One region of the Dactylosporangium sp. CS-047395 genome, then DNA from elsewhere that is predicted to be linked to it. Evidence: riboswitches for the same ligand, from Rfam matches in the RefSeq annotation. Region 1 holds a riboswitch; each other region holds the start of a gene.
The links. A riboswitch is a leader RNA that binds a small molecule or an ion and turns the genes downstream of it on or off. The one in region 1 is predicted to bind cobalamin.
Positions count from the first base shown of each region.

Region 2: another riboswitch for cobalamin. It lies ahead of ACQP00_RS20565 (peptidase); the one in region 1 lies ahead of ACQP00_RS12910 (cobaltochelatase subunit CobN).
Region 3: another riboswitch for cobalamin. It lies ahead of ACQP00_RS16315 (ribonucleoside-diphosphate reductase subunit alpha); the one in region 1 lies ahead of ACQP00_RS12910 (cobaltochelatase subunit CobN).

Region 1 is NZ_CP192015.1:2,763,536-2,773,879, forward strand. It holds gene ACQP00_RS12900 (precorrin-8X methylmutase) at 1-163, opposite strand, end outside; gene ACQP00_RS12905 (precorrin-3B synthase) at 160-1,221, opposite strand; cobalamin riboswitch at 1,300-1,425, shown strand; gene ACQP00_RS12910 (cobaltochelatase subunit CobN) at 1,485-5,024, shown strand; gene ACQP00_RS12915 (class I SAM-dependent methyltransferase) at 5,021-5,758, opposite strand; gene ACQP00_RS12920 (TetR/AcrR family transcriptional regulator) at 5,810-6,385, shown strand; gene ACQP00_RS12925 (PhzF family phenazine biosynthesis protein) at 6,382-7,086, shown strand; gene ACQP00_RS12930 (hypothetical protein) at 7,148-7,807, shown strand; gene ACQP00_RS12935 (hypothetical protein) at 7,855-8,058, opposite strand; gene ACQP00_RS12940 (lytic polysaccharide monooxygenase auxiliary activity family 9 protein) at 8,187-9,272, shown strand; gene ACQP00_RS12945 (PHP domain-containing protein) at 9,253-10,089, opposite strand; gene ACQP00_RS12950 (class I SAM-dependent methyltransferase) at 10,099-10,344, opposite strand, start outside.
Region 2 is NZ_CP192015.1:4,386,818-4,397,161, reverse strand. It holds gene ACQP00_RS20585 (AfsR/SARP family transcriptional regulator) at 1-1,659, shown strand, start outside; gene ACQP00_RS20580 (DUF4760 domain-containing protein) at 2,000-2,563, shown strand; gene ACQP00_RS20575 (hypothetical protein) at 3,602-4,561, opposite strand; gene ACQP00_RS20570 (hypothetical protein) at 4,995-6,731, opposite strand; cobalamin riboswitch at 7,074-7,219, shown strand; gene ACQP00_RS20565 (peptidase) at 7,319-8,374, shown strand; gene ACQP00_RS20560 (hypothetical protein) at 8,398-8,874, shown strand; gene ACQP00_RS20555 (cell wall anchor protein) at 8,967-10,344, shown strand, end outside.
Region 3 is NZ_CP192015.1:3,475,835-3,486,178, reverse strand. It holds gene ACQP00_RS16340 (hypothetical protein) at 1-88, shown strand, start outside; gene ACQP00_RS16335 (ADP-ribosylglycohydrolase family protein) at 135-1,022, opposite strand; gene ACQP00_RS16330 (SWIM zinc finger family protein) at 1,061-2,371, shown strand; gene ACQP00_RS16325 (hypothetical protein) at 2,368-5,055, shown strand; gene ACQP00_RS16320 (ribonucleotide-diphosphate reductase subunit beta) at 5,010-5,987, opposite strand; gene ACQP00_RS16315 (ribonucleoside-diphosphate reductase subunit alpha) at 6,005-8,383, opposite strand; cobalamin riboswitch at 8,528-8,735, opposite strand; gene ACQP00_RS16310 (ABC transporter substrate-binding protein) at 8,802-9,686, opposite strand; gene ACQP00_RS16305 (maleylpyruvate isomerase family mycothiol-dependent enzyme) at 9,696-10,340, opposite strand; gene ACQP00_RS16300 (TetR/AcrR family transcriptional regulator) at 10,337-10,344, opposite strand, start outside.

The sequences.
Region 1 (10,344 bases):
ACCAGCCGACGTCCGCCGGAAGGTCGACCATCCCGCAGGCGTGAATCATCCGTACCGTCACCCGCGCCACATCCGCCGGCAGCCCCGACAGGTCGGCCTCGGCCCGGATGGTGGCGAACGAGCGCCGGTAGATCTCGGCGCCGTCGCGGATGTAGTCGCTCACCCGGTCACACTCCGCCGATAACCTGAACCCGTCGCGAGCATCTCCACGTGCCTTCCCTTCGGCGCGCCGCAGCGGCGCTCGCAGCCCACCCAGTGCGCCGGCTCCGGCGTGCCCGCGGCGACGGCGGCCCGGGCGTCCGCGCGCACGTCGGCGAGGGACTTGGCGCAGCCCGGCCGGCCCGCGCAGGCCGTCACCCCGGCCCACGGCGAGGCGGGATCGGCGGCGAGCCCGGACGCCACAGCGTCGGCCATCGCCGCGGCCGGGACCACGACGGTCCGCCACGGGGTGACGATGATCTCTTCGAGCGCGGTCAGGGCGGCAGACTGGGCGCCGGTGAGCAGCCCGAGCGGCACCACGAGCACCGCGAGCTCGCCATGGATCCCGGGGCCGGGCGCGTCCGAGCCAAAAATCCGAAATGTCCCGAGCGTCGTGCCGAGACGCGCCGCGACACGCGCGGGGCCGTCGGAGAGCTCGGCGAGCCGCCAGGCCTTGGACTCCTGCGCGGCCCGCTCCGCCAGGAAGGCCTCGGCGGCGCGCACCAGGAGGGGCGGGCCGCCGTGGAGCTCGGTCGGTACACCGGAGAGGATCAATCGGGAATCGTGCAGGCCGACGTCGCCGACCAGCGCCGTCACGTCCCCGCGGCCGTCGTCGAGGGTGGCCAGGAACCGGCCGGGGAGCCCGGCGAGCGCGGGCGTGGCGCACAGGAGCGCGTCGAACTCGGCCACCAGCGGCCGGACCGCGGCGCTCAACGGGCTGGCGACGATGTTGCGGACCCGCTCGTGGGTGGCCGACGGCAGCAGCCCGGCGTCGGTCAGGCGCGCCGCCAGCTCCCGCTCGGCACCCGGCCGCAACGCCCTGACCTGCACGTTTCCGCGCGAGGTGAGCTCCAGGGCGGGGTCGCCGAGCTCGGCCGCGGCGGTGCGCAGGACGCGCAGCTGGGCCCCGGTGATCCGGCCGCCGGGCAGCCGGACGCGCGCCAGCCCGCCGTCGGCCGCCGCGTGCACCTGCACGGCGCCGGGGCACCGGTCGGGGACGTCGCGTCCGCTTGGAGCCTGCACGCGGCGGATATTACCTTCGCTTGACGCCGCACAGCCTCTTCCAGGAGAGTTGAGGCGCTGTACAACGGCGACGTGTGGAGGAACCCGGTGCGAATCCGGGACGGTCCCGCCACTGTGACCGGGGAGTGAGCCTCCAGCACGACGGCCACCGGGCCCAGCCCGGGAAGGCCCGGGGGTGAGCGCCGATCCGGGAGCCAGGAGACTCTCCGGCGCCGGCATCGACCCACCAGCTTGGGGCGCGGACCCCGAGGGAGGACCCCGGCGTGATCCTGCTGTTGTCGACGTCCGACACCGACCTGCTCAGCGCGCGGGCCAGTGGTGCCGGCTGGCGCCTGGCCAACCCGTCGCGCACGTCCGTGGCGGACCTTCCCGGGCTCGCCGACGGCGCCGAGCTGATCGTGGTGCGCTTCCTCGGCGGGTACCGCGACTGGCAGGACGGTTTCGACACGCTCCTGGCCACCGGCCGCCCGGTGGTGATCCTCGGCGGCGAGCAGGCGCCCGACGCCGAGCTCATGAGCCACTCGACGGTCCCGGCCGGCCTCGCCGCGCAGGCCCACGCCTACCTCGCCTTCGGCGGCGCGGCCAACCTCGCCGAGCTGCACCGGTTCCTCTCCGACACGGTCCTGCTCACCGGCCACGGCTTCGCCGCGCCGGTCGAGACCCCCGTCTGGGGCGTGCTGGAGCGCGCCGAGAAGGACGTCGACGGACCGACGGTGGCCGTCATCTACTACCGGGCGCACCACGTCGCCGGGAACACCGCGTTCATCGAGGGGCTGTGCACCGCGCTGGAGTCCGAGGGCGCCCGGCCGCTGCCGGTGTTCGCCGCCTCGCTGCGCACCGCGCCGCCGGAGCTGCTCGCGACCCTGGCCGAGGCCGACGCGCTGATCGTGACGGTGCTCGCGGCCGGCGGCACCCGGCCCGCCGACGCCCAGGCCGGCGGCGAAGACGAGGCCTGGGACGTGGGCGCGCTGGCCGCGCTCGACGTGCCGATCCTGCAGGGGCTGTGCCTGACGTCCAGCCGCGACACCTGGGACGGTAACGACGACGGGCTGTCGCCGCTGGACACCGCGACCCAGGTGGCCATCCCGGAGTTCGACGGGCGGCTCATCACGGTGCCGTTCTCGTTCAAGGAGATCGACGAGGACGGCCTGACCGTGTACGTCGCCGATCCGGAGCGGGCCGGCCGCGTGGCGGGGATCGCCACGGCCCACGCGCGCCTGCGCCGCATCCCGAACGCGGACAAGCGGGTCGTGGTGATGCTCAGCGCGTACCCGACGAAACACTCCCGGATCGGCAACGCCGTCGGCCTCGACACGCCTGCGAGCGTCGTGCGGCTGCTTGAGGCCCTTGCTCGTGAAGGCTACGACCTCGGGGAAGGCTTCCCTTCTGATGGGGATGCGCTCATCCACGAGCTGATCGCGGCCGGCGGGCAGGACGTCAACTGGCTCACCGAGGAGCAGCTGCAGGGCAACCCGGTCCGCATTCCGGGCGAGCGCTACCGCGCGTTCTTCGACACGCTCCCCGACGACCTGCGGGCCGGGATGGAGCAGCACTGGGGCCCGGCCCCGGGCGAGCTGTTCGTGTCCGACGGCGACATCGTGCTCGCCGCCCTGCAGCGCGGCAACGTCGTGGTGATGGTGCAGCCGCCGCGCGGCTTCGGCGAGAACCCGGTCGCGATCTACCACGACCCGGACCTGCCGCCGTCGCACCACTACCTGGCCGCGTACCGCTGGCTGGCCGACTCCTTCGGCGCGCACGCGGTCGTGCACGTCGGCAAGCACGGCAACCTGGAGTGGCTGCCCGGCAAGACGGTCGGGCTGTCGGCCGGCTGCGGGGCCGACGCGGCGCTGGGCAACCTGCCGCTCATCTACCCGTTCCTGGTCAACGACCCGGGCGAGGGCACGCAGGCCAAGCGCCGGGCGCACGCCACGCTGGTCGACCACCTGGTGCCGCCGATGGCCCGCGCCGAGTCGTACGGTGACATCGCCCGCCTCGAACAGCTCCTCGACGAGCACGCGAACATCGCCGCGCTCGACCCGGCCAAGCTGCCCGCGATCCGGGCCCAGATCTGGACGCTGATCCAGGCCGCGAAGCTCGACCACGACCTGGGGCTGGACGACCGGCCGCACGACGCGGAGTTCGACGATTTCCTGCTGCACGTCGACGGCTGGCTGTGCGAGGTCAAGGACGTGCAGATCCGCGACGGCCTGCACATTCTGGGCGTGGCTCCTTCGGGTTCCGCCCGCGTGGACCTCGTCCTGGCCATGCTGCGGGCGCGGCAGATGTGGGGCGGCCAGGCGGCGGCCCTGCCGGGTCTGCGGGAGGCGCTCGGTCTCGATGAGTCCACGCCGGAACGGTCCAATGTGGACGCCATCGAGGCGCAGGCCCGTTCGCTCGTCGCGGCGATGGAGTCGCGGGACTGGAGCACCTCCGACCTTTCCGATATTTCCGAAATTCCGGATGTGGTACGGGTGCTGCGGTTCGCGGCCGAGGAGATCGTGCCCCGGCTGGAGCGCACCACGGACGAGCTCACGATGGTGCTGCACGCGCTCGACGGCGGCTATGTGCCGGCCGGGCCCAGCGGGTCCCCGCTGCGCGGCCTCATCAACGTGCTGCCGACCGGCCGGAACTTCTACTCGGTGGACCCGAAGGCGGTGCCGTCGCGGCTCGCCTGGGAGACCGGGCAGGCGATGGCCGATTCGCTGCTGGCGCGGTACCGCGCGGATCACGGCGACTGGCCCCGCTCGGTCGGCCTGTCGATGTGGGGCACCAGCGCGATGCGCACCGCCGGCGACGACATCGCCGAGGCCCTGGCGCTGCTCGGGGTCCGCCCGGTGTGGGACGAGGCCTCCCGCCGGGTCACCCGTCTGGAGCTCATCGACCTCACGGAGCTGGGCCGGCCGCGCATCGACGTGACCATGCGCATCTCCGGCTTCTTCCGCGACGCCTTCCCGCATGTGGTGGCGTTGCTCGACGATGCCGTACAAATGGCGGCTTCTGCTCCTGAGGCTCCTGAGTCGAACTTCGTCCGCGCGCACGTCGAGGCCGACCTCGCCGCCCACGGCGACGAGCGGCGGGCGACCCTGCGGGTGTTCGGGTCCAAGCCGGGCGCCTACGGTGCGGGCATCCTGCCGCTCATCGACAGCCGGAACTGGCGCGACGACCGCGACCTGGCCGAGGTGTACGCGGTGTGGGGCGGCTACGCCTACGGCCGCGGCGTCGACGGCGTGCCCGCCCGCGGCGACATGGAGGGCGCGTACAAGCGGATCAGCGTGGCGGTCAAGAACACCGACACCCGCGAGCACGACATCGCCGACTCCGACGACTACTTCCAGTACCACGGCGGCATGGTCGCGACCGTGCGGGCGCTGACCGGCCGGGCCCCCGCCGCGTACGTCGGCGACAGCACCAACCCGGACGCCGTGCGCACCCGCACGCTGAGCGAGGAGACCGCCCGCGTCTTCCGGGCCCGGGTGGTCAACCCGCGCTGGCTCGCCGCGATGCGCCGGCATGGGTACAAGGGCGCCTTCGAGCTCGCGGCCACCGTCGACTACCTGTTCGGCTTCGACGCCACGGCCGGGGTGGTGGCCGACTGGATGTACGAGAAACTGGCCGAGTCCTACGTGTTCGACCCGGACAACCAGAAGTTCCTGACCGAGTCGAACCCGTGGGCCCTGCACGGCATCACCGAGCGCCTCCTGGAAGCGGCCGACCGCGGCCTGTGGGAGCACCCGGAGCAGTCCACATTGGACGGTCTGCGCGAGGTGTACCTCCAGACCGAGGGCGACCTGGAGGACGCTTAGCTTCTGTAGGCGGCCGTGGCGACGGTGCTGTACGTGACGGTGAACGTCGCCGGCGTCTCGATCTCCTCGAAGACCTCGGGCGGGAGCCGGTTCGCGAACCCGGAGGTGGCCAGCTGATCGAGCCACTCCCGGCGGGTGTAGACCCGCTCCCAGGGAAAGATCCAGTCCTCCGGTTCGCTGAACGCCCCGGTCGCGCGCAGCCCCTCGGCCGCCTTGTCGGCGAGCGGGCGGTAGGCGTTGCCGCCGAAGGAGTACCGTTGCGGCATCGGCATTTCCGGCAGGTGCTTGCGCAGCACGCGCATGGCGGCCGCCCCGACCTCCTCCGGCGGGTCGGCACCGTTCCAGAACATGGTGACCAGCCCGCCGGGCCGCAGCACGTCCGCCACCGCGCGCGCCCCGGCCATCGGCTCGACCCAGTGCCAGGTCTGCCCGGCGACGACGGCGTCGAAGGTGCGCCCGGCCGGATCCCACTCCTCGATCTTGGCGACCTCGACCTCGATCCCGTGCCGGCGCGCCACCTCGGCCATGCGCGGATCGGGATCGAGCCCGAGCACGGTGCTCCCATGGAGTTGGCGGCTCACGATGCCGGTGCCGCACCCGACGTCGAGGATGTGACCCTGGGGAATGCGTTCGATGAGCGCGGACGGATAGCTGGGGCGGGCCCGGTCGTAGCGCTCGGCGTCGGCCCCGAACGATTCGGCTACTGCGCGTTCCTCGTGCGGTACAGTGGGCATGCGCCCACTCTAGTGGGCACTCGCCCACTCTGACAAGATGGGAGTCCACGAGTGCCCACGGGAGTAGCCCTCCGCGACGTCCGCGAGCAGCTCTTCGCCGCCGCGGATCGCATCCTGCTGCGAGACGGCCCGAGCGCGTTGACGAGCCGCGCCGTGACGACCGAGGCCGGCGTGGCGAAGGGCGTGCTGCACAAGCACTTCACGGACTTCGACGACTTCCTGGCCGCGTTCGTCCTGGACCGCGTCCACCAGATGGCCCCCCAGGCGGTAGCCCTGCGCTCACTGGCCGGCACCGGCACGGTCGCCGGCAACGTGACGGACGCGCTGGTGGCCGTCTTCGGCTCGGTCGCGGTGGCGATCGTGGCCCTGGTGACGTTCCGCGACGAGCTGCGCGCCCGCCTCCGCGAAACGTGGCCGGCGGGCGTGCCGGTGCTGACCGAGGCGGCGCGCATGCTCGCCGCGTATCTGGCGGCCGAGCGCGAGTTGGGGCGCGTGCCGCGGGGCGCCGAACCGGACGGGCTGGCGGCGATGCTGATCGGGACCGCCCACCTGCTGTTCGCCGATCGCACCGGCCCGCCGCCGACCCGGGACGCGGTGGAGCGGGCGGTCGCCCTGGTCCTCGGATGATCGTCGTCCGCGCCTGCCTGCGCGACGGCACAGGTGGCAGCCCGACGACTGTGACGCACACGTTCGAGCTGGGCCCGACGTCTCACACGGTGTGGATCGGTCCCGGGCCGGAGTTGCGGTTCTTCACCTCGACCGGCGAACTCCCGGCGTGCGGCCACGGGACGATCGCGGCGCTGGCGGTCCTGGGTCCCGGCGGGTATGAGGTACGGGCCGGCGGGCGCACCTTCCGTGGGCGCGCCTGGAGCTCGGGCGAGCTGATGGGGGCGGCCTTCGATCCCGGGCCGGTAACCCTGCGTTCGCCTTCTGACGCCGGTGTTGTGCTTGCTGCCCTTGGGCTCGGCTCCGTCGAGGGGGTGGTGGTCGCTTCGGTCGGGCGCGCACGGCTGCTGGTTCCGGTCGGCACACGCGAGGAGCTGGCGGCGCTCGCGCCCGACCAGGCGGCTCTGCGCGCGGCCTGCGACGCTTCCGGGCTGCTCGGGTGCTTCGTGTACTCGCGGCCGGACGGTGAGGGGCGCGCGGCGGCTCGGATGTTCGCGCCGTCGATCGGGGTGCCGGAGGACATCGCGAACGCCAACAGCACCTTCTGCCTGGCCGCCGCGCTCGGGACGCCCGTGACCGTCGACATGGGCGACGCCCTGGGCGAGCCCGCCACCATCCACGCCGACGCACACGAGGTGGGCGGGGTCTGCCACATCCCATGACCACGCCGCACCCGCCCAGAAGGGCACGGGTGCCACCTCCTCCGCGGCCGCCCTGTCCCTGTTGCGCGAGGCGCTGACGAGCGGGCCGGTGCTGGCCGGACCGCTCGAGATGGGGCTGTTCGCGCACCAGCCGGGGATGACCGGCCCGATCGAGGCGGACCACTTCGTCGTGGTGCTGTCCGCGGACGACGAGCTGGTCCGCTTCCACGACCCACACGGCCACCCGTACGCGACCCTGCCGACGGACACGTTCCTGGCCGCGTGGAAGGGCGAGACGATCGGGTACCGCAGCACCGATTACACGCTGCGATATGCGTTCAACCGCGCCGGATCGGTCACGGTCGCCGATGCCCTGCGCGACGCCGTCCCGTCCTTCGCCGCCTGGCTCCGCGGCCGCTTCGAACTGCCCGTCCCTCCGGACACCCGGCACGGCGCGGATGCCCTCCACGCCCTGGCCGATCGCGTGGAGGCCGGCCTGCCGGACGACGTGCGGGCGCACCTGACCCACTTCGCCGTACGGGTGGGCGCGCGCCGCCTCTCGGACGCCGCGGCCGCGCTGGCTTCGCTGGGCCTAGTGGCGGCGGCGCAGGTGTTGACGGAGCAGTCGATGCTGGTGGGCGGCTTGCAGTACGCCTTCGTGGCGGACGACCGCACCGCGGCTTCACGCGCGTTGCGTGCACTCGCTCCGACGTACGCCGCGCTGGCGGCCACCCTCCCGTGAACCCGCCGCGACCGTGCGAGGCAGGCGCGGCGGGCTGGTGGCGACGGTCAGCTGAGGCCGATCGGGGTGGCGGCGGGAGTGCTCGGCGTGGCGGCCGGGAGGCGGCCCAGCACAGTAGGCGTGACGCGGCGGTAAGCGGCCGGATTCACCGGATTCAGCCAGTGCGACGCCCGCACCCCCGCGCCGATGTTCAGGCCCAGGCCGCTGAAGGGCCGGCGACGGTGGCGGTACCGTCCCGTTGCGATATTCACATTCCTCGTTTAAACGGCTACTCTGCCCGGCGGGAGCCGCGCGCGTTGACTTCGTTCTTGTGATGTCAGCCGCGTCGCCGTCGTGCTTGGAAGCCCGGCGGTGGCGGCGCACCTCCCGAGGAGTACCGATGCAAGTTTCATCGACCGCCCGGCGCATCGCGGCCGGGGCCCTGGTCCTGGTGACCGCCGCCCTCGGCCTCGCCGCGCTCGCCCGACCGGCGGCCGCGCACGGGTCGCTCACCGATCCGCCGTCGCGCAACTACGGGTGCTGGGACCGCTGGGGCTCCGACTTCCAGAACCCGAACATGGCCAACGTCGACCCGATGTGTGCCCAGGCGTGGCAGGCCAACCCCAACACCATGTGGAACTGGAACGGCCTGTTCCGCGAGGGGGTGGCGGGCAACCACCAGGCCGCTGTGCCGGACGGGCAGCTGTGCAGCGGTGGCCGTACCCAGAACGGCTTCTACGCCTCGCTGGACACGGTCGGGCCGTGGGTCGCCGCCACGAAGCCGAACAAGTTCACGCTCACGCTGACCGACCAGGCCCAGCACGGCGCGGACTACCTGCTGATCTACATCACCAAGCAGGGCTTCGACCCGGCCACGCAGCCGCTCACGTGGAACAGCCTGGAGCTCATCCAGCGCACGTCGCGGTACGCGCCCGCGCCGATGTACCAGGCCCAGGTCGACGCCGGGACCCGCACCGGCCGGCACGTCATCTACACGATCTGGCAGGCGAGCCACCTCGACCAGTCGTACTACCTGTGCAGTGACGTGATCTTCACCGGCCAGGGCGGCAGCACGGGCTCGCCGTCGCCGTCGCCGTCCCGGTCCACCTCGCCCTCGCCGTCGCGCTCGGCCAGCACCAGCCCCAGCGCGAGTGCCAGCCCGTCGCGGTCGGTGAGTCAGGCGCCGGGTGGTTGCTCCGCCACCTACGCGAAGTCGTCCGAATGGGCCGGTGGTTTCGGCGCCAACGTGACCGTGACCGCGGGCTCGGCCGGGATCAGCCAATGGACGGTCAGGATGACGTTCGCCAATGGCCAGACCGTGACCAGTTCCTGGAACGCCACACTGACCACCAGCGGTTCCACGGTGACCGCGGTCAATGCCAGCTACAACGGGCGGCTGAGCGCGGGCCAGAGCACGAGTTTCGGCTTCAACGGCAGTTGGAACGGGACCAACAATCCGCCGACGCTCAGCTGTAGCGCGCAATAACCCAGTGGTCGTAAGGGTGCCGGCCGGGCCGGAATCCCGCCGCCTCCGCCAGTGCGGCGGCGTCGGCGAACCCGGCCGCCACCGCCTCGGGCCGGTGCGCATCGCTGCCGAAGGACACAGCGGTGCCGCCGGCCTCCCGCCAGTACGAGAGCAGGATCGGATCCAGGGTGCGGCGGGTGTTGATCTCCAGCGCCCGCCCCGTCCCGGCCAGTGACCCGAGCACCGCCCGCACCTCGTCCTCGAAGTCGGACCAGCGAAAAGCAAAGGACGACGGCAGATATCGTACGGCGTAATCGAGGTGCGTCAGTGTCGAGAAGTCGCCGTAGGACTCGATCATCCGCGCGGTCTCGGCGAAGTACTCGCGCAGCACATCGGGGATCGGCCGCAGCGCGTACTCGTCCTCGACCAGCCGGTCCCGCCCGCCCACGCGGATCGAGTGCATCGAGCCGATCACCCGCTCGAACGGCGCCGCGGCCAGCAGCTCGGCGGCCGGCCCGGCGAACCAGTGCGGCTCGCCGAGCTCGACCCCGGTGATGATCCGCAGCGACGGGTACTTCGCGCGGCACCGGTCGATCGCCTCCAGGTACCCGTCCACGTCCAGCGGCGGCGGGGTCAGCACCCCGTCGCGGTACAGCGCGGCCCAGTGCGCCGGCACGTCCCGCGGCGCCACGTTCCAGGCGATGAAGTCGACGTGCTCGGTGAACGCGATCGCCGGCAGCCCCAGAGCGACCGCCTGCGCGCACGAGCCCGCCATGTCGCCGGTCCGGGTGTCCCAGGAGAACTCGGAGTGCGTGTGCAGATCGGGCGGCAGCGTCACGCGCACAGCCTACGGGCGGGCCAGGATCTCGCCGTGCAGCAGGGAGATCCAGCCGTCGGGGTCGGCCGCCCACCGTCGCCAGCCCTGCGAGATGCGGTCGAGTTCTTCCTGCGGTACACCCGAAGCCAGGGCCTGCCGGGCCATCGCGGACTCCCGCACGCGGTCCGCCCACATGCCGCCCCACCAGGCGCGATCCTCTTCGTCGGCGAAGCACCAGGTGCTCGAGCCGGCGGCCACGTCGCTGAACCCGGCCGC
Region 2 (10,344 bases), 1.6 Mb from region 1:
GTGCCGCGGCCACCGGGCGGCTGGCACCGCCACGATCGTGACCTCCCGCCATGGCCACCTGCGGTGCAGCGCCTGGCGCAAGCCGGCCGGATGGCCACTGAGGTGCAGGGGCCTGATCTTGCAGACCTCGACACCGCGGACACGATGGATCTCGGCACGGATCTCGGCACCGAGCACGACGTTGCCGACTTCGGCGTGGTTGGGAGACGAGACACGCGACCGTCGGTGGCGCTGCGGGAGATAATGCCGGACGGCGACCTCAGCCTCACCGGCCCCGGCCGGTATCGTGCCGCCCGCGGCCTGATTGTCGCCCTCGCGGTGCAGCCCCACGAACCGCCGCGGATCCTGCTCCGGACCGGACTGGCCGGACAGGTACTCGGCACGGCCCAGGTCCCCACCACCACCCGGCTCCTGATAGCCGGCACCGGTGTCGGCCACGACCCCGGCTCCGACGTCGTGGTATTCACCAACGATCGCGACGAGGCGGATCCGGCCTCTCCCCCGCCGGCAAGCGCCCTGCGGCCGGCTGATGCAGGGCACCCACCGGATGGCGACGTCGGGCAGACAACGCACCGCACAGTCCGGGTAACGGCCACGCCGGACGGCGGAACATGCTGGCACGTCAACGACGACGGCACCGTCCACGCCGTGACCGGGCAGCGCCCGGCCGTCGACCGATTGCCGGTCCTCCACCAGCAGATCACGACCGAGCTGCTGACAAGCCTCGGATTGCTCGCCGATACAGCGGAATCAATGCCAGCGGGCCACGCGAGCCCGGCCGGCAGCGAGGCGGCGAACGATCCGACCAGGTGGCCGGACCCGCCGCCAGACACCGCTGGCGTCCCCCGGCGGCTCCTGGTCCGGGTCTTCGGCGAAGTGGGGGTGTTGCGGCCGCATCCGGACGGATCGCGCAGCCCGGTGCCGATCCGCCGGACGGCCGGACAACAGATGCTCGTCCTGCTCACGCTGCACCGCGACGGCCTCACCGGCGACGAGCTCAAGGAAGCGTTGTGGCCGGACGTGCCCAGCAGCGCCGCGCATCGCCGCTACCTGACCACCCTCTCGGAGTTGCGCAGGACGCTGCGCGACGCGGCGGGACGGCCGGTCCTCCGCCAGGACCCTCCGGCTGGCGCAGCGAACGGCGAGGGTCAGCGGGTCCTGCGCCTCGACCCTGCCGCGGTCCAGGTTGACCTGTGGCGACTGCAAGGCCTCCTCGACGCGGCCGCCAACACCACCGATGCCGGCTACCGGCACGTGCTGCTGGCCGCGGCAGCGGAAATCGCGGGTGGTGAGCTCGCCGCCGGCTGGGCCTACGAGTGGCTTCTGGTGGATCGGGAGCGGACCATCCGGCACCTGCTGGACGTGTACACATACCTCGCCGACGCGGCGAGCGATCCGCAAGCCGCACTACGGCTGCTACACCAGGGCCTACGCCTCGCACCCACCAACGAACAGCTGCACCGCAGGGTGCTGCAACACCATGCCGCCGCCGGTGACCCCGACGGGCTACGCCGCGCCGCCGACACGCTGACGGAGCACCTGACCGCGCACGGCTACCAGCCGGATCCAGCCACCATTGCCCTGCTGACCAGCCTGCTCACGGATCCGATCCGGCCAGACAGCCAACCTCAGCCGTCCGACGGGCAGTTCTTTCGATGAATCGTGCGGACACGGCACGAGGGGGGTAAGGATCTGGTCGAACTACGATCGGCAAGTCCTCGCCGGACGCTGATCCGCTGCGGTGTGGCCGTGACGGACGGACAAAACCGGCTCCATCGGGACGGCCATATTTGGCCCCAGCATGATCGAACCCACTGTCGGCGCGGTCATGCTGTGTAGAGGGCGTCCGGCCGGGCCGACAGCGCGCGCTCATGCCGATGAGCGGACGCCGCATCCGACGTATGGGCATGCCATTCCGGCAACTTCACTGCTTCGATGATGGCGGATACATCGGTCTGTACCACCGCCGGACAGGCCGGCCGTGAGATGCGAAATTGCCATGAAGCCCGACGCCGTTTCTGCCATCGCCGCGGTAGCCGCCCTCATCGTCAACATCGTGTTCCTCGCTCTGCTCGTGAAGCAGCTACGCCTGTTGCAGCGACAGATCAACGATGCGAGTGAAGCATTCGCGACAGAACAGCTCCGCGTGAAGCGGCAGTCGACCCTAGAGCACCTCGCCGCGACGATGGAACATCGTCGGCTGGTATCCAGCGAGGTGCCGTCTGACACCGACATACAGGCGGTCAAACAGTTCACGCGTGACGCAGATTCCAACAGTCCGCGTGGCCGCCTGCTCAGAAACTATCTGAACTTCTACGAGGACCTGGCCGCGGGTATCAACGCCGAGGTATTTGACATCGAGGTGGTGGCAAGGACGTCGGGGACGATCATTGTGCGGGTATTCGACGCCTACAAGGACTTCATCGATCGCGTCCGTCAAGCCACCGGGCACAACCTGGCCTACGTAGAGATGGAGTATCTGGCCCAGGCACTGGAACCGCATCTTGAGCGCCTTCAGCAAGCTTCTCGGGATGCGCCTGGCGAACGCGTCAGCATTCCATGAGCATGCGGTCGCGACCGCCGGATTCGATCGATCGGACGCGCAATCTGCCGCGGCGGGCGACCTGGCGTTCATCGCCGATGATGACGCACTGGAGTACATCGCCCACCGTCTTGTTCCCGGTGCCGGCGTCGCGTCGCCGAGCAACCTCGTGCTCCGCGCGCCGACAGCCGCGTACGGCGCCGCTACCGCGGTCAGTCCCGGCCTCACAGCGAGTCGGACCTGCGGGTCTTCCTACATCGGTGCGCCGGCGAAGCCCTTGACCCGCTCGCTGCGGTCCGAACCGGCACACACTGCGCCACACCCTCGTCACCACCACGCTCGACGCTGGGGCCAGCCTCCGCGACATCCAGATCGCCGCCCCGCACGCCGACCCACGTACCTCCGTGCCCGCAACAACCTCGACCGGCACCCGGACTTACATCCTCGCCGCCTGTATGGCCTCGGCACGAGGCAACGCTCGACTCGACTCCGCCGATGATCGGATGCCGGCTCGCAAATGGTCGGCCCAGGGCACACCGCATGACCAATTCGCCGCCCTGTCGATTTGAGTCCGGTGGTCGGTCGTGCGCGTCAAGCGTCCGGAAGCCGTGCTCGGCGGGTTCATCCTTTCGTGGTCGCATACCTGTCGAAGTTCGGTTACGGGTGGCGGTGGCAGGCCGGTCGTGGCGGGGCCAGTTATGGCCGTCCCGGTGGAGCTGGCTTTCTCCCTCATAGCCAGCGGTGCAACAACACGGGTGAATGGGCGGAAGGCAAGGCCAGCCGGTGCTCTTCGTGCTGCCGCCGGCAATCCAGCAGCGGCGAGCCGTGCGGGCAGTGCGGACGCACCCGGCCGGTCAGTGTCCGCAGCGCCCACGGTCCGAGGCAATCGTCGCGCGCACCAGTCGCCGCCGACCTGCGCGTACGGCCGGTGCCGCACATCCGCCCGGGCGGCGCGGTCAGGGCCAGCCCCGGCTACGAGGGTCGGTATGGACGGGGCAGCTACATTGCTGGGCGCGTACCACCCGGCCACGACTGTGCAACAGCTGCGATGAGGTGCCGCTACGCCGGCGCCCAGGTGAGGGCTCCAGCCTCCGTCGTGATGCGGCCGCTGACGTCGATCGTCTCGACGGCATTGGCGTCGGTCCAGTCGCGGGGTTCGACGAGGTGCAGCGTCCACCGGTAGTGGATCGCGGCCCGGCCGGGTGCCTTGGTCGCGACGGCGATACTGCCGTCGTCGGCCGCGGTGAGTTCCAGGACCGGGTACTGCTCGATCTTCCAGGTGACACTGTCGGTGAGCGCGTATTTGGTGTTGTGGGAGAACGGGCAGCCGTGGATCCCGGGCCGCGCGGTACCTGCCGCGGGGAGGAAATCGTGCTTCGTGGCGCATTCGTCGATGCGGTCGCGGATCAGCGCGATGATGTTGTCGTTGACGTCGGTGGGGATGTCGGCGGGCAGGGTGACGGTGGCGGGCGGGCCAGGCGCGGTTACCGCGGTCGTTTGGGTTGCGGCGATCAGCGGGGTTTCGGCCCGGCTGATGGTGTACCGGCCGGGCGGCACGTGGATGGTCAGCGGTTTCGTGAGGTCCGCGGGCAGCAGGGTCACCGCGGCGACGGTGACCCGTGACGGCGCCGGGCCGGGGATGGTGAGCGTCGTGACGGGGCGGTCGCCGAGCTGCCAGAAGCCGCCGAACACGCGGCCCGGGTTGTAGAGCGTCGTGACCTGGTCGGTGATCCGCTGACCGCCGAGCTCATACGAGACGTGGACGATGGTGCGCCGGGTGGTGCCAGCGGTGTCTTCGGGCTCCTGGTCGATGGTGACGTGCTGCGGCGCCTCGTATCCGCTGGCCAGTGCCCCTGGGCCGCAGATCGGGTTACTGGAGCACAGTTGGGAGGTCGTCCAGGTCGCGAGGTTGTGGGCAGCGAGGTCGTCGAACAGCTGCTGTACGAGGTCGCGCGGCTGCGGACCGGACGAGCCGCGGACGACCTGCCAGCCGGCGACGGTCAGGGCAAGGGCGACCACGGCGGCGATGGCTTGGACCGCACGGCGTCTCCCGACTGATCCAGCATGGTGCCGCCCGCCGCCGGTGGGTGCGGGAGTGGCAGTGCCCGTGAGTTGCGGGACTGGGACGCGGCGGCCGATCTGGATCCGTGGCGTTACGACCACGCCGTACCGCATCAGGACGCGCGGCTGGTCGGATCGGGTTGATCCGGGCTGTGATCCGGCGGGAAGCGCCGGGCGGCTGCCGGCGGTGTGCGGCTCGCTGGTCATGCGTGCACCGGTTTTCGTTCGCAGATCGTCTGGCCAGCGTGCCGAGTGGCCGGACGCCGATTGCTCGGCATGGTGCTTTCGGACGCTGGGGGTACTGAGTCCGGGGCTGCTGCGTTGGTTCCGGCGTGCTGTCGCGCGAGGCGTACCGGCCTGGGCTTACGACCGCCTGGGAGACGACGGATCATCACCTGCCGGCCCCGTCGCCGGCGGTAGCAGCGGGCCGAGCCCCTGGAGCCGGCGATGCCAGCAACTTGGGCCGTAGGACGAGCCGCACGGCTACGAACGCCCACCACACCGCGGCCACGAGGCAGAAGCCGACCGCGACGGCACCGGTGATGCGCCAGGACAGGACGGAGGCGACCAGCAGTGCCAGGAAGGTGCCGAGCAGCAGCCGGGCCAGCGGTCTTGTCACCAGCAGCCAAGCAGTCGCCGCACCAATGCACAGCCCGCCGAGCCGGCCGACCGGCCCGATGATCGTCATCTGGCCCGGCGGCAGCCACTGTTGCAGCTGCCAGCTCAGCGGCTGCAGCACCCATGGGCTGCCGGTCTCGTCGTAGGAGATCAGCAGCGTTCCGATCCCTGCCAGCATCACGGCGACCGGCGGGAACCGCAGCCACTGCGGCCACTCCCCCTCGGGCGGTTCCGGTCGCCGCCACACCACCACCGCCACGGCCACGACAGCAGCCGCCGCCGGCAGGATCGGCAGCACAGACCAGCGCAGCAGCGGCCCCAGTTCGAGGTCGAAGAACCCACCGGCAATGACCACGAAGAGTCCTGCGACGAGCACACCGCCGGCGGCTCCACCGGCGAGGGCCGCGGCCGTCAGCCGGTGCCGTACCCACTCCCCCAAGGTCGGGCTGTCCGGGTCACGGCCGGTCGGTTCGTGCCGGGCAGCGGTCGCCAGCATGGTGGTGCTCACCACGGCCAGCAGCGCGAAGAGTGCGGCGAAGGCGAGACCGCCCCACGCGGCCAGCAACATGCCTGGCTGGCCAAGTTTCTCCCGCGGCCCGTATCGCTGCGAGCCGGTCAGGAACTGCGCGAACAACGCCATCGACCACAACGCTGGCAGCAGCAGCGCCCAGACGTCGTGCCAAGCCGCAGCGTGCGGTGCCGGCGCGCCGTGATCGACTGCCTGCGGCCCCTGCACCGCGCCGAGGACAGCCGCGAGCTCAGCCTCCACGACCAGCATCGGTTCCACGCCCGTCACCGTATGCAGCGATCGGCCGACGTCGGCCCGCCGAGCGCCGTGACCGGCCGCGCACACGAGATCTGGGGTGCCGATCGGCAGGTCGGCTCCTGCCATCGCCCGGCGGACGACCTCTTCGACGGGCGGGCCGGATGGTGCGTTGCCGGGGATGCCGGAGCGTACGGTCAGCTCATCCACATCGGACACCACGGTGAAGCCACCGTCACCGTCACGGCCGACCACCGCTGCCGAGCTGCTGTCCCCGACCTCACAGACCACGACCTGTGCCCCCGGCGGCAGTTCGTGGCCGCCGGCGAGCACGTGCCAGCAGACCGCGATCGGCGATGGCATGAGCTGCACGGAGCGGAGACCAGCTCGGACGGCGTTGGCGCGCACCTGTTCGCGTTGCCGCAGTGACCATCCGGCCGGGATGGCCACCGTTGCTGTGTCGATGCGCGTGCCCGCAACTGCGTGGGCGTCCTGCAGAATCCGGGTGACCGCGGCGAACGTCCAGTTGCCCGGTGGGAGGCGCGGCGACGCAGCTGGTCCGTTGCTAGTGTCGACCGGTTCGGGCTCGCCGCTCGCGGGCCGTGACCGGGCCTGCTCTGGTGCGATCAGGAAGCCGGAGCCGTCCATCGGCAGCACCATTGCCGTGCCGTCCGGCCAGGCCAGCGCTGCGATCGCATAGTCGGCCCCGACTTCGATGCCCAGCCGTACCGCGTGGTCCATCGACACGCCTGACATTGTGACGAAACGGGATCACTCACGGTTCCCCGAAGCACGAGGAATGTCCGCGTTCGCCACGACAAGACCGATTCATGATTTTGTGCGGTCGCAGCAGCGGAGGGTTCGACGTTCAACGCTTCTCGGGCAGGCCCTTCGGGGCAGGAGAGCCGGATCAGCCTATTTCTCGAGCCAACTGCGCCGACCCTCTGCGGCGTCGACCCTCTGCGGCGCCGATTGCGGGCAGGACCGGACGATCGCTGCATGACATCACGAGTTCGGCTCGTCCTGGACCCCGGGGCGACTTGTCACGAACGCCACAACCTGACCGACGGGATTGACGGCGCCGCGGGACACCGACAGACTGTCGGTGACAACTCCATAGCCGTGCGTTGATGGGGGAAGTCCGGTTGAAGTCCGGCGCTGGCCCGCAACGGTAGATGACCCGCACGCCTGTGCTGGTCGTGAGCCCGAATACCCGTCTCCGCGCGTTGGTTCTGCACCTCCCTACCCGTCGTGGCCCACGGGTCGGAGCCGCCGGGCATCCCGTTTTTCCGTCCGGTTTCTCTCGACTGCCAGGGCCGGAAAGGCACCGCCTGATGGCAGTCCTCCGGCACCGCGCGCGCACCCTTCTCACCGGGGTGTTCACCGCGCTTGCCCTCTCCACCGTCCTGCTCGGCGTCGCCGCCGCGCCCGCCGCGGCCGCCACCCTGCCGACCCTCAACCGGTCCGACGCGGCCGCCGGGTGGCTGGCACGCCAGCTTGTCGACGGCGAGCGGTTCGAGGTCGTCTTCGACGGCGTCGCCTACCCCGACCAGGGCCTCACCATCGACGCTGTCTTCGCGTTCGCGGCGGCGAAGGTCGCCGACACCAACGCCGGCAAGGCCACCGCTTGGCTCGCCCGGCCGGAGATCCTGACTGGGTACATCGGCGACGGCACCGAGGCTTACGCCGGCGCCACCGCGAAGCTCGCCCTCGCCGTGCAGGTCCGCGGCGGGAACCCGGCCTCGTTCGGCGGCGTCGACCTCATCACCCGGCTGCGCGGGCTGCAGACGCCGTCCGGGCGGTTCTCCGACCGGTCCGCGTTCGGCGACTACAGCAACCAGTTCACCCAAGCCTTCGCTCTGCTCGTGCTCGGCCGCACCGCCGCCGGGGCACCCGCCTCGGGCGCGGCGTTCCTGGCGGGCACGCGGTGCGCGGACGGCGGGTACCCGCTCTACTTCGACCAGCCCACGTGCACCAGCGACGTCGACGCGACCGCCTTGGCCGTGCAGGCGCTCCTGGCCGCCCACCGGCCGGCCGACGCCGCCCCGGCGATCGCGTGGCTGGTCTCGGTCCAGCACGCCGACGGCGCGTTCACCGACGGCGCCGGCGTCGTGAACGGCAACTCCACCGGGCTAGCCGCACAGGCCCTCGCCGTCGCCGGCCGCCCCCTGCCGTGGCTGCAGGCACGCGCCTTCCTGCTCACCCTGCAGGTCCGCTGCACCGGCCCAGCCGCCAACCGCGGCGCGATCGCCTACACGGCGGCCCGGTTCGACCCGGCAATCGCCGTCCGGGCCACTGCCCAGGCCGTCCCCGGCCTTACCGGTGCCGGGCTGGCGACCCTGTCCGCCGCCGGTGCCCGGCCGGCCGCACCCGCACTGGCCTGCCCGTGACCACTGTCCATGGTGGAGGGACGATGAGGTCAACCCTGCGCCGCGCCCTGTCCACCACGCTCGCCGCCCTCGGCGTCACCGCCGCGCTCGTCCTCGCCGAACCGGCACCGCTGGCCGCGCACGCCGCGGCGTGCGCCCCGTCGACCGGCGTGACGGTCGTCGTCGACTTCGGCTCCCTCGGCGGCGGCGTCGTCACCAGCTGCTTCGCCGGCGACCCGGCCACCGGGCTGGCGGCGCTGACCGGATCCGGGTTCACCGTCACCGGCACCCAACGCTGGGGCCTCGCCTTGGTGTGCCGGATCAACGGCAAGCCGACCGCGGCGACCGAGCCGTGCGTGAACACCCCGCCCGCGTCGGCGTACTGGTCGTACTGGCACGCCACCCCCGGCGGCGCCTGGACCTACAGCAGCCTCGGCGCCTCCTCCTACAACCCGGCGATCGGCACCGTCGAAGGCTGGCGCTTCGGCTCCGGCCAGCAGCCGTCCATCACCGCCCCCTAACCGCCAATTCTCCCGCTTCGACCCGGGTGTGGTGCCGCGGCACGACCTGCCGCGGCACCACCACCGGCCCCGTTCCTGGAAGGCACCCCACTATGCGTTCGCTTCCCTCCCGCAGCGCCGCCGCTGTCCTCGCAGCCACTGTCACCGCCGCGCTCACCGCCGCGCTCGCCGCCGCGGCCGGCGCCTTCGCCGCCCCGGCACCAGCGGAGCAGTCGGCGGGCCGGGACGCGGCGACGTGGCTGGCCACCCAGCTCGAGGACGGGGTGCTGACCAACTTCGGCATGCCCGACATCGGCCTCACCATCGACGCCCTCCTCGCCCTGCACGCGACCGGCGCCGCCCCCGCCGCCGCGGACCACGTCGCCGACCAGATCACCGCGAACGCGGCCACGTTCTCCTACTACGAGATCGACTACGACAATGACGGTGACCTCGACCGCATCGTCGACGCAGGCTCAACCGCGAAACTCCTCCTCGCCGCCGAGGTCGCGGGCCGGGACCCGAAGCAGTTCGGTGGCCTCGACCTCGACGCCCAGACCCGCGCTCTCATCGCCACCTCCGGGCCGCACCACGGCCGGGTCCGCGACACCACCCCGGAGGTGTACGGCGGGGACGCATCCAACACCTTCGACCAGTCCCTCGCGATCCTCGGCCTCACCCGCTCCGGCGGCGTCCCGGACGACGTCGTCGCCTACCTGATCCGCCAGCAGTGCCCCGCTGGAGGGTTCCGGCTCAACCCCGACCCGGCCGGGACCGCGTGCACCAGCGACGCGGTCCCCGACGTCGACTCGACCGCGATCGCGGTCCAGGCGCTCGTCGCCGCCGATGCGGCGCCGGGCGCGGCGGCCGCGGCGGCGAAGGGGGTCGCCTGGCTACAGGCGCGCCAGGCCGACGACGGATCGTTCGTCAACGGCCCGCAGCAGCCGGACCCGAACCTGCCATCGATGCCCAACAGCAACAGCACCGGTCTCGCCGGTGAAGCCCTCGCCGCCGCCGGACAACACGCTGCCGCGGACAAGGCCTCCGCCTGGGTCGCCCACCTCCAGCTCACCACCGGCCCGGATAAGGGCGCCCTCGCGTACTCCACGGCCGCGTTCGCCACCGGGGCGATCGACGACATGACCCGCGACCAGTGGCGTCGCGCCACCGCCCAGGCCCTCCTCGCCCTCGCCCAGGTCCCCCTCGGCGAGATCGGCAAGCCGATCACCGGATCCCCGTCCGCGTCGGCCCCGGCGTCCGCGTCCGGGTCGGCGTCGCCGTCCCAGACGGTGTCGGCGAGCCCCTCGGCCAGCGCCTCAGGCAGTGTCTCGGCCAGCCGATCAGCGAGCGCGTCAGCGTCGGCGAGCCCGACGCCGACCTCGACCACGGCGGCGCCCGGCGGGTACCTGCCGGTCACTGGAGATCCGATCCTGCGCATCGCCGCCCTCGCGATGGTGCTCCTCACGGTCGGCGTCGTGCTCGTCGTCGCGG
Region 3 (10,344 bases), 710 kb from region 1:
GATGCGGTTGATCTTTGATTTTGACAGTGGTTGTTTCTCTGAGTCTTCTGTCGGGGCTCTCGCGCGCTGTCTTGAGGGGGTTGTTTGACCGATATGTCGGGCGTTGGCGCGCCACGACATATCGGAAATATACATTATGCCGGATTTTGGGGGAGTGGCTCGCGCTGGACCAGCCAAAACTTCGGGATTGCGGCGCGGCCCGTGTAGGCGGCCACGATGCCGCCGACCATGGCCGCCGTCGTGTCGACGTCGCCGCCGGCCTCGACGCAGGCTCTGATCGCGGCCGGGTAGTCGTCCAGGCGGGTCGCGGCCACCCACAGGGCGAACGGGACCGTGTCCTGGGCGAGGACCTGGGAGCCGTTGCCGAGTTCGTACGCGGCCTCGGCTACGCTCGCGTTGAGCAGCCGTCTGGCCCGCCGCACGCCGTCGAGGACGCCGCCGTCGACGAGGTAGCCGGTCACGGCGTCGAGCAGCTCGGCCGGCGTGGGGCGGTTGCGGATCAGGCGCGCCCAGCCGGCCTCGGCGGCCGCGACGGCCACGGCGACCGCGCCCAGGATGCCCTCGGGGTGCGCGTGGGTGACCTCGGCCTGGCGCATCGCCTCGAGGGCGGCCGTGCGCGAGTCGCCGGCGTGGAAGGCCCCGAGCGGCGCGACCCGCATCGCCGCGCCGTTGCCCATCGACCCGGCGCCGCCGAACGCGTCCTTGGCCACGTCCCGCCACGGCTCGCCGTCGCGGATGCGGTGCAGAATGACAACAGCGCCGCCACCGTACCCGCGGTAGGGTTCGAACCGCCGCGCGAACGCCTCGGCGAGCCGGTCCTGATCGATGGATGCGCTTCGGTGGAGCTCGTCCACCAGCGTGCAGGCCATCTCGGTGTCGTCGGTCCACGGCCACGCGCCCGCGGGGGCCGTGGTGTCGAGCAGGTCGGGCCACGTCGTGCCCGGTACGAAGAACTGCGCCCCAAGGGCGTCTCCCACACTCAGCCCATCCAGGCTGTCCGTACAGCGTCCGAAGTCGGTCATCGGGAAAATTGTCGTACCCCGGGTCTACCGTCTGCCACGTGAATGTTCAGGAGTTCCGGTATCTGGCCCCGTCGACGGCGGGCGCGGGCGGGGTCGACCTGCAGACCAGCGGCGGCCCCGAGGCCAATCCGCGCTTCTTCGCCGGGTTCCTGACCACGCCGCCGGCCGCCGCGGCCGGACTGCTCGCGGTGGCGGATGTGGCGCGCACGCGGTACTTCCAGCCCCGCGACCCGGCCAGCCTCGACCCCGTCGTCACCGGCAGCGAGGACCGGCTGCGCTTCGAGTCGTTCTCCGGCTGCGGCGGCGTCTACGCCCGCCTCGACATCCTCCCGCCCGGCCTCGACGGCGAGGTGCTCGGCCACGGCACCACCAACGTCGACGTCAACCCGCCGCTGCGCGAGGCTCTGGCCCGCATCGCCGGCCTGGACCCGCTGCACCTGTCGGTCGGCCCCGACGCGCTGACCGCATCGACGCTGGACGGCACGGTCGTGGAGAAGAAGGTGCCGCTCCCGCCCCGCTGGCTGCGCGGCTTCGCCGAGGTCCACGTGCTGTCGTCCGGCTTCGACCTGCGCGCCGAGCTCCCGGCCGCCGAGGCCAACGCGTTCCTGCGCCGCCTGCCCGCCGCCGGCGACCGCTCGACCCTGTGGGCGGTGCCGGCCGGCCGTTCCCTGCGCCTGACCTCCCGTCCGGTGCCGGGTGCGGTGTGCCTCGCCGGGGCCGGACGGCTGGCCGCGTTGAAACCGCTGCTCCGGTACGTCACGGGCCTGCGCGTCTACGGCCCGCCCGTCAAGCCGGGGTCGCCGCCGGTCCCCAGCGCCTGGGAGGTGCACACGCCTTCACTCCGGCTGACGCTGACCCTGTCGCCGGAGGTGCACCGCGGCTTCTCGGGCGAGGGGGCGGCGCTGCTGTCGCTGGCCGCGGACGAGGCCACCGACGACGCGGAGCTGGTCGGGGCGCTGCTCTCCTGGGACCCGACCATCGATGTGGCCGCTCTGGCCGACGCCGCGGGGGCTTCCGCCGCGCGGGTGCGGGCGGCGCTGGCGCAGCTCGGGACGGCGGGGCGGGTGGGCTACGACGTGGCGGAGGCGGCCTATTTCCACCGGGTCATGCCGTACGACGCGGCCCGCGTGGAGCGGGACAATCCCCGGCTGGCAGGGGCGCGGGCTCTCGTCGAGGCGGGCGCGGTCACGCTCGACGGACCGTTGGCGGCCACCGTGCGCAGCGGGGCGGAGACGTATCGGGTGCGGCGGCTGGCCGATGGGACGCTGACGTGCACGTGTCCTTGGTGGGGAAAGCATCGCGGAAACCGGGGACCGTGCAAGCATGCGCTGGCGGTGAGCATCGCATGAGCATTGTTGACGTTCTTCGGGCCGGGCAGGCGCCGGAAGTGATGGCCGCGGTGGCGGGGCTGACCGAGGCCGAGCGGAGGGTCGAGTTCAAGGCCCTGGAGGCGTACGTCAAGCAGGAATCCGAGCCCTGGTACGGACCCGCGAGCATCGCCCTGGCCGTGGCCACGGTCGGCACCGCCCCCTCCTCCGCGGCGGCCGCGCGCATCCTGCGACGCCGCCTGTTCCCCCTCGCGGCGGACGCGATCGCGGCCACCGGCCGGGCCCGCGGGGTGCCGTGGCTGGCCGACCTGGGCGCGCGGCTCGACACCGTGTGGCCGGTGGCCGCCGCCCTGGTCGAAACCCCACCGGACGGCGACTGGTTCGTGACCGGCTGGCTCGACGACCTGAACTTCCCCGCCGCGCAGGAGCTGCGGTCGGTGCCGATCGTCGACCGGCTGCGCACCGACCGCTTCCTCGACGCCCTGCTCCCCCGCGTGTTCACATCCGCGGAGGCGGGCAACCACCTGCTCATCTTCGACCCGAACAACCAGCGCGGCGGCGACCTGGCCATCGTGGAAGCCCTGGCCGCCCTGGCGGCGGAGGGTCGCCTGGCCCGCGCCGACCTGCTGACCGCGGCGCTGTCCCGGCTGCTGCGCGGCGGGGATCGACGCCAGGGGACCCGGGCGTTCCTGGCGCTGCTGACGGCCCTCTCCCCCACCCCGGCCGAGGCTTCGGCGCACGCCGGCGACTACCTGCGGCTGCTGTCCGACGGGCCGGTCACGGTGGCCACGGCCGCGCAGAAAGTCCTGCGCGGTGCGCGGGAGCTCGACCTGGACGCGGTGCTGGAGGCTTCGCGGGCCGTGTTGCTCCGGCCGGACAAGGGCCTCGTCAAGGCGCAGCGGACGTGGTTGGGCGCGCTGGCCCGCGCGTACCCGGCTCGGCGGGCCGAGATCGAGGCGCTGCTGGAGGCTCCGGCACCGGCACTGCTGCCCGTCACCGTCCCGCTCCCCGCTCCCCCGGCGGTCGCCCCGGCACCGGCGCCGATCGCCGACCCGGACGAGCTGGCCGAGGAGGTGGCGGCGTTCTACAGCGACCGTCCGTTCTCCGCGCTGCTGCCCCTCGAACGCATCCTCGACGGCGTCGTACGCCTCGCCGCCGGCGACCGGACCGCCCTGGCCCGCGCGCTGCAGCCGGTCGTGGAGCGGCACCGCGCCGGGATGGGCGAGCATCGGTGGGACCCGAACTGTGTGTGCGGCACGTTCACCCGGTTGCTGCAGACCGCGATCGACCCCGGTCTGGCCCCGGCGGCGACCTCGGGATGGGCCTCGCTGCTGGCCGCGGCCCGCCGGTTCCTGTCGCTGGGCGAGTCGCCGCCGGACCGCCGCATCCCGCCGCCGCAGCGACTGTTGCGGGCGCGGCTGGCCGAGATCGGGCTGCACCTGGGATCGGACTCGCTGCCGGCCGGCGGGTTGTTGAGCGCACCGACCTGGAGCAACGGGGTCCTCGACACCGACGTGCTGCTCGCCCGGCTGGCCGCCTTCCGTCCCGGCGACCCATGGCCGTGGGATCTGGCCCAGGCGATGCTGCGCCTCCCACCCGGGCCGGACCTGGACTCGGCGGCGCGGGCCGAGGCGCTGAAAACGCCGGCGGGGTCGAGGCTGGGCACGTGGCTGCGCGGCTACGGTCTTCCCAAGCCGGCGTGGCAGGTGGAGGTCAGGCCGCGCCGGCCGAAGAAGCACGGAGGCGACTGGGATTTCGACACTTTGCCGACCCTGCGCGTCGAGGTCACCACCGCGCCACCGGAGACGCCGAAGAAAGCGGGTGCGGCGGGTGCGGCAGGGACGATGGGCACGGCGGGTGCGGCAGGGACGACGGGCACGACGGGTTCGGCGGGGACGACGGATGCGGCGGCCACGACGGGTGCGGCGGAGGCGTTCGGGCTGCTCGGTACGGCGGCGCCGCCGGTCGGGGTCGGGAGCAACGGCTGGCATGTGCTGTGGCCGGGCATGCTGCCGTGGCATCGCGGGCTGGTCGCCGCCTTCGCGCTGTCCGACGTGGCCGCGACCGCCGACATGGATCAGCGCGGGGGTGGGGCGATCCTGCCGCTGCTGGCCGAAACCCATGGTGAGGGCGGACCGGCGCTGGCGATCGCCGTTGCCTATGGGCTCACCGCGCGCCACGAAGCCGACCGCCTGGCCGCCGTGGACGCGCTGCTGTTGCTGGCCGCCACCGATTCGTTCGACGCGGAGACGGCCGGGCACTATCTGGGGCTGCTTGCCGTCGGTGGGGCGATCAAGGTGAACCGGGCCGTGGAACCGTTGCGCGATGCGGCCGCCGCCGGGGCGCCGCATGTCGTGTTCCGGGTGCTGGCTGCCGCGCTCCCGGCGATGCTCGCCGCGCCGACGACGCCGCGCGGGACGCCCGATCTGCTTGCGATCGCCGCGGAAACGGCCGCCGCTGGACGAGGGGTAACCCACCCCACGAGCGACACGACTGCGACCGCCGTTGGGTGCGGTGAGTTGCGCGGCGGTTCTCGGGATGGCGGCGGGGATTCGTCGGCGTTGATTGCGGGGCTTGCGGAGGTGGCGGCGCGGAAAGGGGCGTCGCGCCTCGTCGTTGAGGCGCGACGCCTGGTTGGTGCGCTTGACGGGCCGGAGCGTCAGAAGTCGTCGTCGAAGGAGACGGTGCCGGTGACACCTACCTGATAGGCCGAGACTCGGCGTTCGAAGAAGTTCGAGAGTTCCTGGACGTCCTGGAGTTCCATGAAGGCGAACGGGTTGCGGCTGCCGTACAGGGGCTCGATGCCCAGCAGTGCGAGGCGGCGGTCGGCGACGTGCTGGAGGTATTCGCGCATGTCGGACAGGGACAGGCCCGAGATGCCTTGTTCGAGCAGGTCGGCGGCGAACTGGACCTCGCATTCGACGGCCTCGGTGAGCATGTTGCGGACCTCGGCGGCCATTTTGTCGTCGAACAGGTCCGGCTCCTCGGAACGGACCGTCTCGACCACGTCGAAGGCGAACGCCATGTGCATCGACTCGTCGCGGAAGACCCAGTTGGTGCCGGAAGCCAGGCCGTGCAGGAGGCCGCGGGAACGGAGGTAGTAGACGTAGGCGAAGGCGCCGTAGAAGAACAGGCCCTCGATGCAGGCGGCGAAGCAGATCAGGTTGAGCAGGAACGCGCGGCGGTCGTCGCGGGTTCGGAGCTCGTGCAGGTCGCCCAGGGAGTCGATCCAGCGGAAGCAGAAGTCGGCCTTGCGGCGGATCGACGGGATGTTCTCCACGGCGGCGAAGGCCGCGAACCGTTCTGTTTCGTCGGGGACGTACGTGTCGAGGAGGTTCAGATAGAACTGGACGTGCACGGCCTCCTCGAAGAGCTGGCGGGAGAGGTAGAGCCGGCCCTCCGGGGAGTTGACGTGCTGGTAGAGGTTGAGCACGAGGTTGTTGGCGACGATCGTGTCGCCGGTGGCGAAGAACGCGACCAGCCTCGAGACCAGGTGCCGCTCGGCGGGGGTGAGCCTGGCCAGGTCGGGCAGGTCGCTGTGCAGGTCGACCTCCTCGACGGTCCAGGTGTTCTTGATGGCGTCCTTGAAGCGGTCGAAGAAGTGCGGGTAGCGCATGGGCCGCAGGGTGAGATCCATGCCGGGATCGAGCAGGCTCACTGGCACGCCTCGCAGGACTCGGGGTTTTCCAAAGAGCAGGCGACCGCGTCAGCCGGGGCGATCAAACCAACAGCCGCCGGAGAGGAAACGGCCGGCGCCGGAGAACCAGCCGACGCCGCAGAAACGGACGAGGTAGCCGCCACGGAGACCGTTGCCTGCTGGATTCTGGTCGCGGGGCGGGAGCGCAGGTAGTACGTGGTCTTCAGGCCGGACTTCCACGCGTGCAGGTACATCGAGGAGAGTTTCCCGATCGTGGGAGCGCTCATGAACAGGTTCAGCGACTGCGACTGGTCGACGTACGGCGAGCGCGCCGCGGCCAGGTCGATCAAGGCGCGCTGCGGCAGCTCCCAGGCGGTGCGGTACAGGTCGCGCACGTCGGCCGGTAGCTCCGTGATGCCCTGGATCGAACCCTCGGCCCGCTTGATCTGCTCGCGGATCGTGGACGTCCACAGGCCGCGGGACTTGAGCTCCCGTACCAGATAGGTGTTGATCTGGAGGAACTCGCCGGACATGGTCTCGCGTTTGAACAGGTTGGAGACCTGCGGCTCGATGCACTCGTAGCAGCCCGCGATCGACGCGATCGTCGCCGTCGGGGCGAGCGCGATCAGCAGGGAGTTGCGCAGGCCGTTCGCCGCGATCCGGGTGCGCAGCGCCGACCAGCGCTCGGCCGCGGCCGGGACGGCGTCCCACAGGTCGGGGTGCAGCACGCCACCGGCGGCGCGGGTCTCGGCGAACGCCGGGTGGGCGCCGAACCGCTCGGCCAGCTCCGCCGACGTCTCCAGGGCGGTCAGGAAGATCTCCTCCTGGACCCGCGTCGAGAGCTCCTGCGCGCCGGGCGAGTCGAACGGCAGGCCCAGCGTGAAGAACGCGTCCTGCAGGCCCATCAGCCCGAGGCCGACCGGGCGCCAGCGCGGGTTCGACGCCGCCGCCTGCTGCGACGGGTAGTAGTTGATGTCGATGACCCGGTCCAGGAAGACGACCGCGGTGCGGACCGTGGCGCGCAGCTTGTCCCAGTCGACGCCGCCGGCGGTCACGTGCGCGCCGAGGTTGATCGAGCCGAGGTTGCACACCGCGGTCTCGCCGTCGCTGTTGACCTCGACGATCTCGGTGCACAGGTTGGACAGGTGAATCGTGTTGCCCGGCGCGCCGGTCTGGTTGGACAGCGCGTTGGAGCGGTCCTTGAACGTCATCCAGCCGTTGCCGGTCTGCGCGAGGGTGCGCATCATCTTGCCGTACAAGTCGCGGGCCTTGATCGTGCGCACCGCTTGCTTCTCCGCGACGCGATAGGCGGCGTCGAATGCCTCGCCGAACAGGTCGGGCAGTTCGGGGGCGTCGGACGGGTCGATGAGCGACCATTCCTCGTCGGCCTCGACGCGGCGCATGAACTCGTCCGGAATCCAGTTCGCGAGGTTCAGGTTGTGCGTGCGGCGGGCGTCCTCGCCGGTGTTGTCGCGCAGTTCGAGGAATTCCTCGATGTCCGGGTGCCACGGTTCCAGATAGACGCACGCCGCTCCCTTGCGCCGCCCGCCCTGATTCACCGCGGCGACCCCGGCGTCCAGGGTCTTCAGAAAGGGCACGATGCCGTTCGATTTCCCGTTGGTACCGCGAATCAGCGCGCCCCGCCCCCGCACGCGCGACCACGAGATGCCGATGCCGCCGGAGAACTTCGACAGCTTGGCGACCTGGTGGTACCGCTCGTAAATGGAGTCCAGCTCGTCGCGCGGCGAGTCGACGAGGAAACACGAAGACATCTGGGTGTGCCGGGTGCCGGAGTTGAACAGTGTCGGCGAACTCGGCAGGTACGCCAGCGACGACATGAGTCGATAGAACCCGATCGCCTCGGCCGGCGTCTCGGACAGGCCGCAGGCGACGCGCAGCAGCCAGTACTGCGGCGTCTCCACCACCAGCCGCGACTCAGGATGGCGCAGCAGGTAGCGGTCGGCGACCGTGCGCAGCCCGAAGTACTCGAAGCGCAGGTCCCCCCGCAGGTCGATGGCGTCGTCCAGCTTACGCGCGTTGCGGCCCACGAAGGCGGCCGTCTCGTCGCCGATGAGTCCCTGCTGGTGCGCGTACGCGATCGACTGACTGAAGCTCGCGACCCCCTGCCCGCGCACCTCCTTGTCGACGTACGCGGCGAGCAGCCGGGCCGCGAGCCGCGAGTACTGCGGCTCCTCCCCGATCAGCTCGGCCGCCGTCTGGATCGACAGCTTGTCCAGCTCGGCGGTGGTCGCGCCGTCGTACAGCCCGCTGATGGTGCGCGTCGCCACGCGCATCGGGTCGACCTCGTCGAGGTCCCCGGCCCAGCGCTCGACCGCGCGCACGATCTTGTTGACGTCCACCGCTTCGGTGTCGCCGTTGCGTTTCCGGACCTGCATCCGCGTTCCTCTCCTCGTGCCCTCGACGGTTTGAGGTCGAAAGGACACGCGGAGACGCCACCGGTGCCCCGCGGCGGCATGCGGCCAGGGCCCGGCACTCGGCGTCGGCCGTCCCGCGCGGCCTTCGACCGCCGCCCACCCTCATCGGTGCGCGGCGCGCTGGCAGGTCTTCGGACTCGTGGGCGTCGAGCGCATGCCTACTGGCCGTCGCTTCCCAGGCTTGATCGAGCCCAGTGCACATGACGGCTGTCGTTCCCACTGACCGCTGCGGGGCAGTCCCGGATTCGCACCGGGTTCCCTCTTGCCTCGGCCACCCTGGACGAGTGGCCGAACCAGCTACGGTCAACACCATATATGGGTACCGCCACGAATGCACGCCACTACACCTTGTGCGGCGTGTCGCGTCGCGCCGCGTGCTTCAGCGCACGCGGCGGATGGAGCCCGAGGGTGCCGGGGCGGCGGCGTCCGGGTGCAGGATCGCCGCGAGGGCCTCGACTCCGTCGACGAGCCGGGGGCCGGGCCGCACCACGATGCCGTCGGCGTCGATGGCCCAGACCTGCGCGTCCGGGAACCGCGGGGCGACGAGCGCGGCCTGTTCGGCGGCCCCGTCCAGGTGGAAGCCGCACGGCGTGACGACCACGACGTCGGGACGCGCGCCGGTCAGCTCGGACCAGTCGACCTGCACCGACCGCGCGCCCGGGCGGGCCGCCACGGGTTTGCCGCCGGCGGCGGTCACGAGGTCGGGAACCCAATGTCCGGCGGTGAACGGCGGGTCGACCCACTCGACGACCGCCACCCGCGGCCGGGCGCGCCCCGCCACCCGTTCCGCGACGGCGTCGAGCCGGGATCGGAGGTGGGCGATGAGGGTCGAGGCCCGCTCCGGCACCCCGGCCCGCTCCCCCACCGTCGCGATGGTTTCCAGCACCTCGTCGAGGGTGTGCGGGTCGAGGGACAGCACGTCGGCGCGGCAGCCGAGGTGGTCCAGGGCGTCCTCGACGTGGCCGGACGGCAGGGCGCAGACGCGGCACAGGTCCTGGGTGAGGATCAGGTCGGGGGCGAGTGCGGCCAGGGCGCCGGCGTGCAGGGTGTAGAGGTCCTCGCCGGCCGCGAACTGGTCGCGCACGTACGCGTCGATCTCGCCCGGCGTCATCCCCTTGGTGTCGCGGCCGCCCACCACCACGGTCTTCTCGGCCCGGGCGGCGGGCGGCTCGTCGCACTCGAACGTGACCCCGACGAGCCGCTCCCCGAGACCGAGGGCGTAGACGATCTCGGTGGCCGACGGCAGCAACGACACCAGGCGCATACCCCGACCCTATGCCGCGACCGCCCGCAGTGATTCCAGTCCCGGGCCGCGCAGGTGGTCCAGCGCGGCGAGGCGGCCGCAGACCAGCAGGAGCAGCGCGCTCATCGGGCCCTCGACCGCCGGCCCGTTGCCGAACTGCCAGGCGGTGTCGTCGGCCAGCAGGGAGTACCGGAGCAGGGTCTTTTTGATTGGGAAGGGTCGCGGCCAGTGCATCGTCATCATGCGCGTCGCGGCGGCCGCGGCGGCGTCGGGCGGCATCGGCAGGTCGCGGCCCAGGGGGATGGCGATGTCCTGGGTGTGGACGAGCATATCGGTCAATGTTTCGTAGGGGGTGACGCCGGTCTGCGCGCGGCGGGAGCCGATCGAGGCGCGGATCAGGGCGACCAGGCCGGCGTCGTCGACCTCGGCGGCCCGGGCGACGGCCATGTCGTGGATGCCGCGTTCGAGGTTGCCGCGGGCGCCGACCAGGATGGGCGTGCGGGCCAGCAGGTCGCGTACGGTCATCTGCTGCAGCGTCAGGTGGGCGGCCACCTCGCGGACAGTCCACTGTGTACAGAGCGAGGGACTTGACCACTCGTCGGGCGTGAGCGAGGCCAGCAGGTCGGCGACGGCGGTGCGTTGAGCATCGATCGCGGGCCACCAAGGGAACTTCATCGGG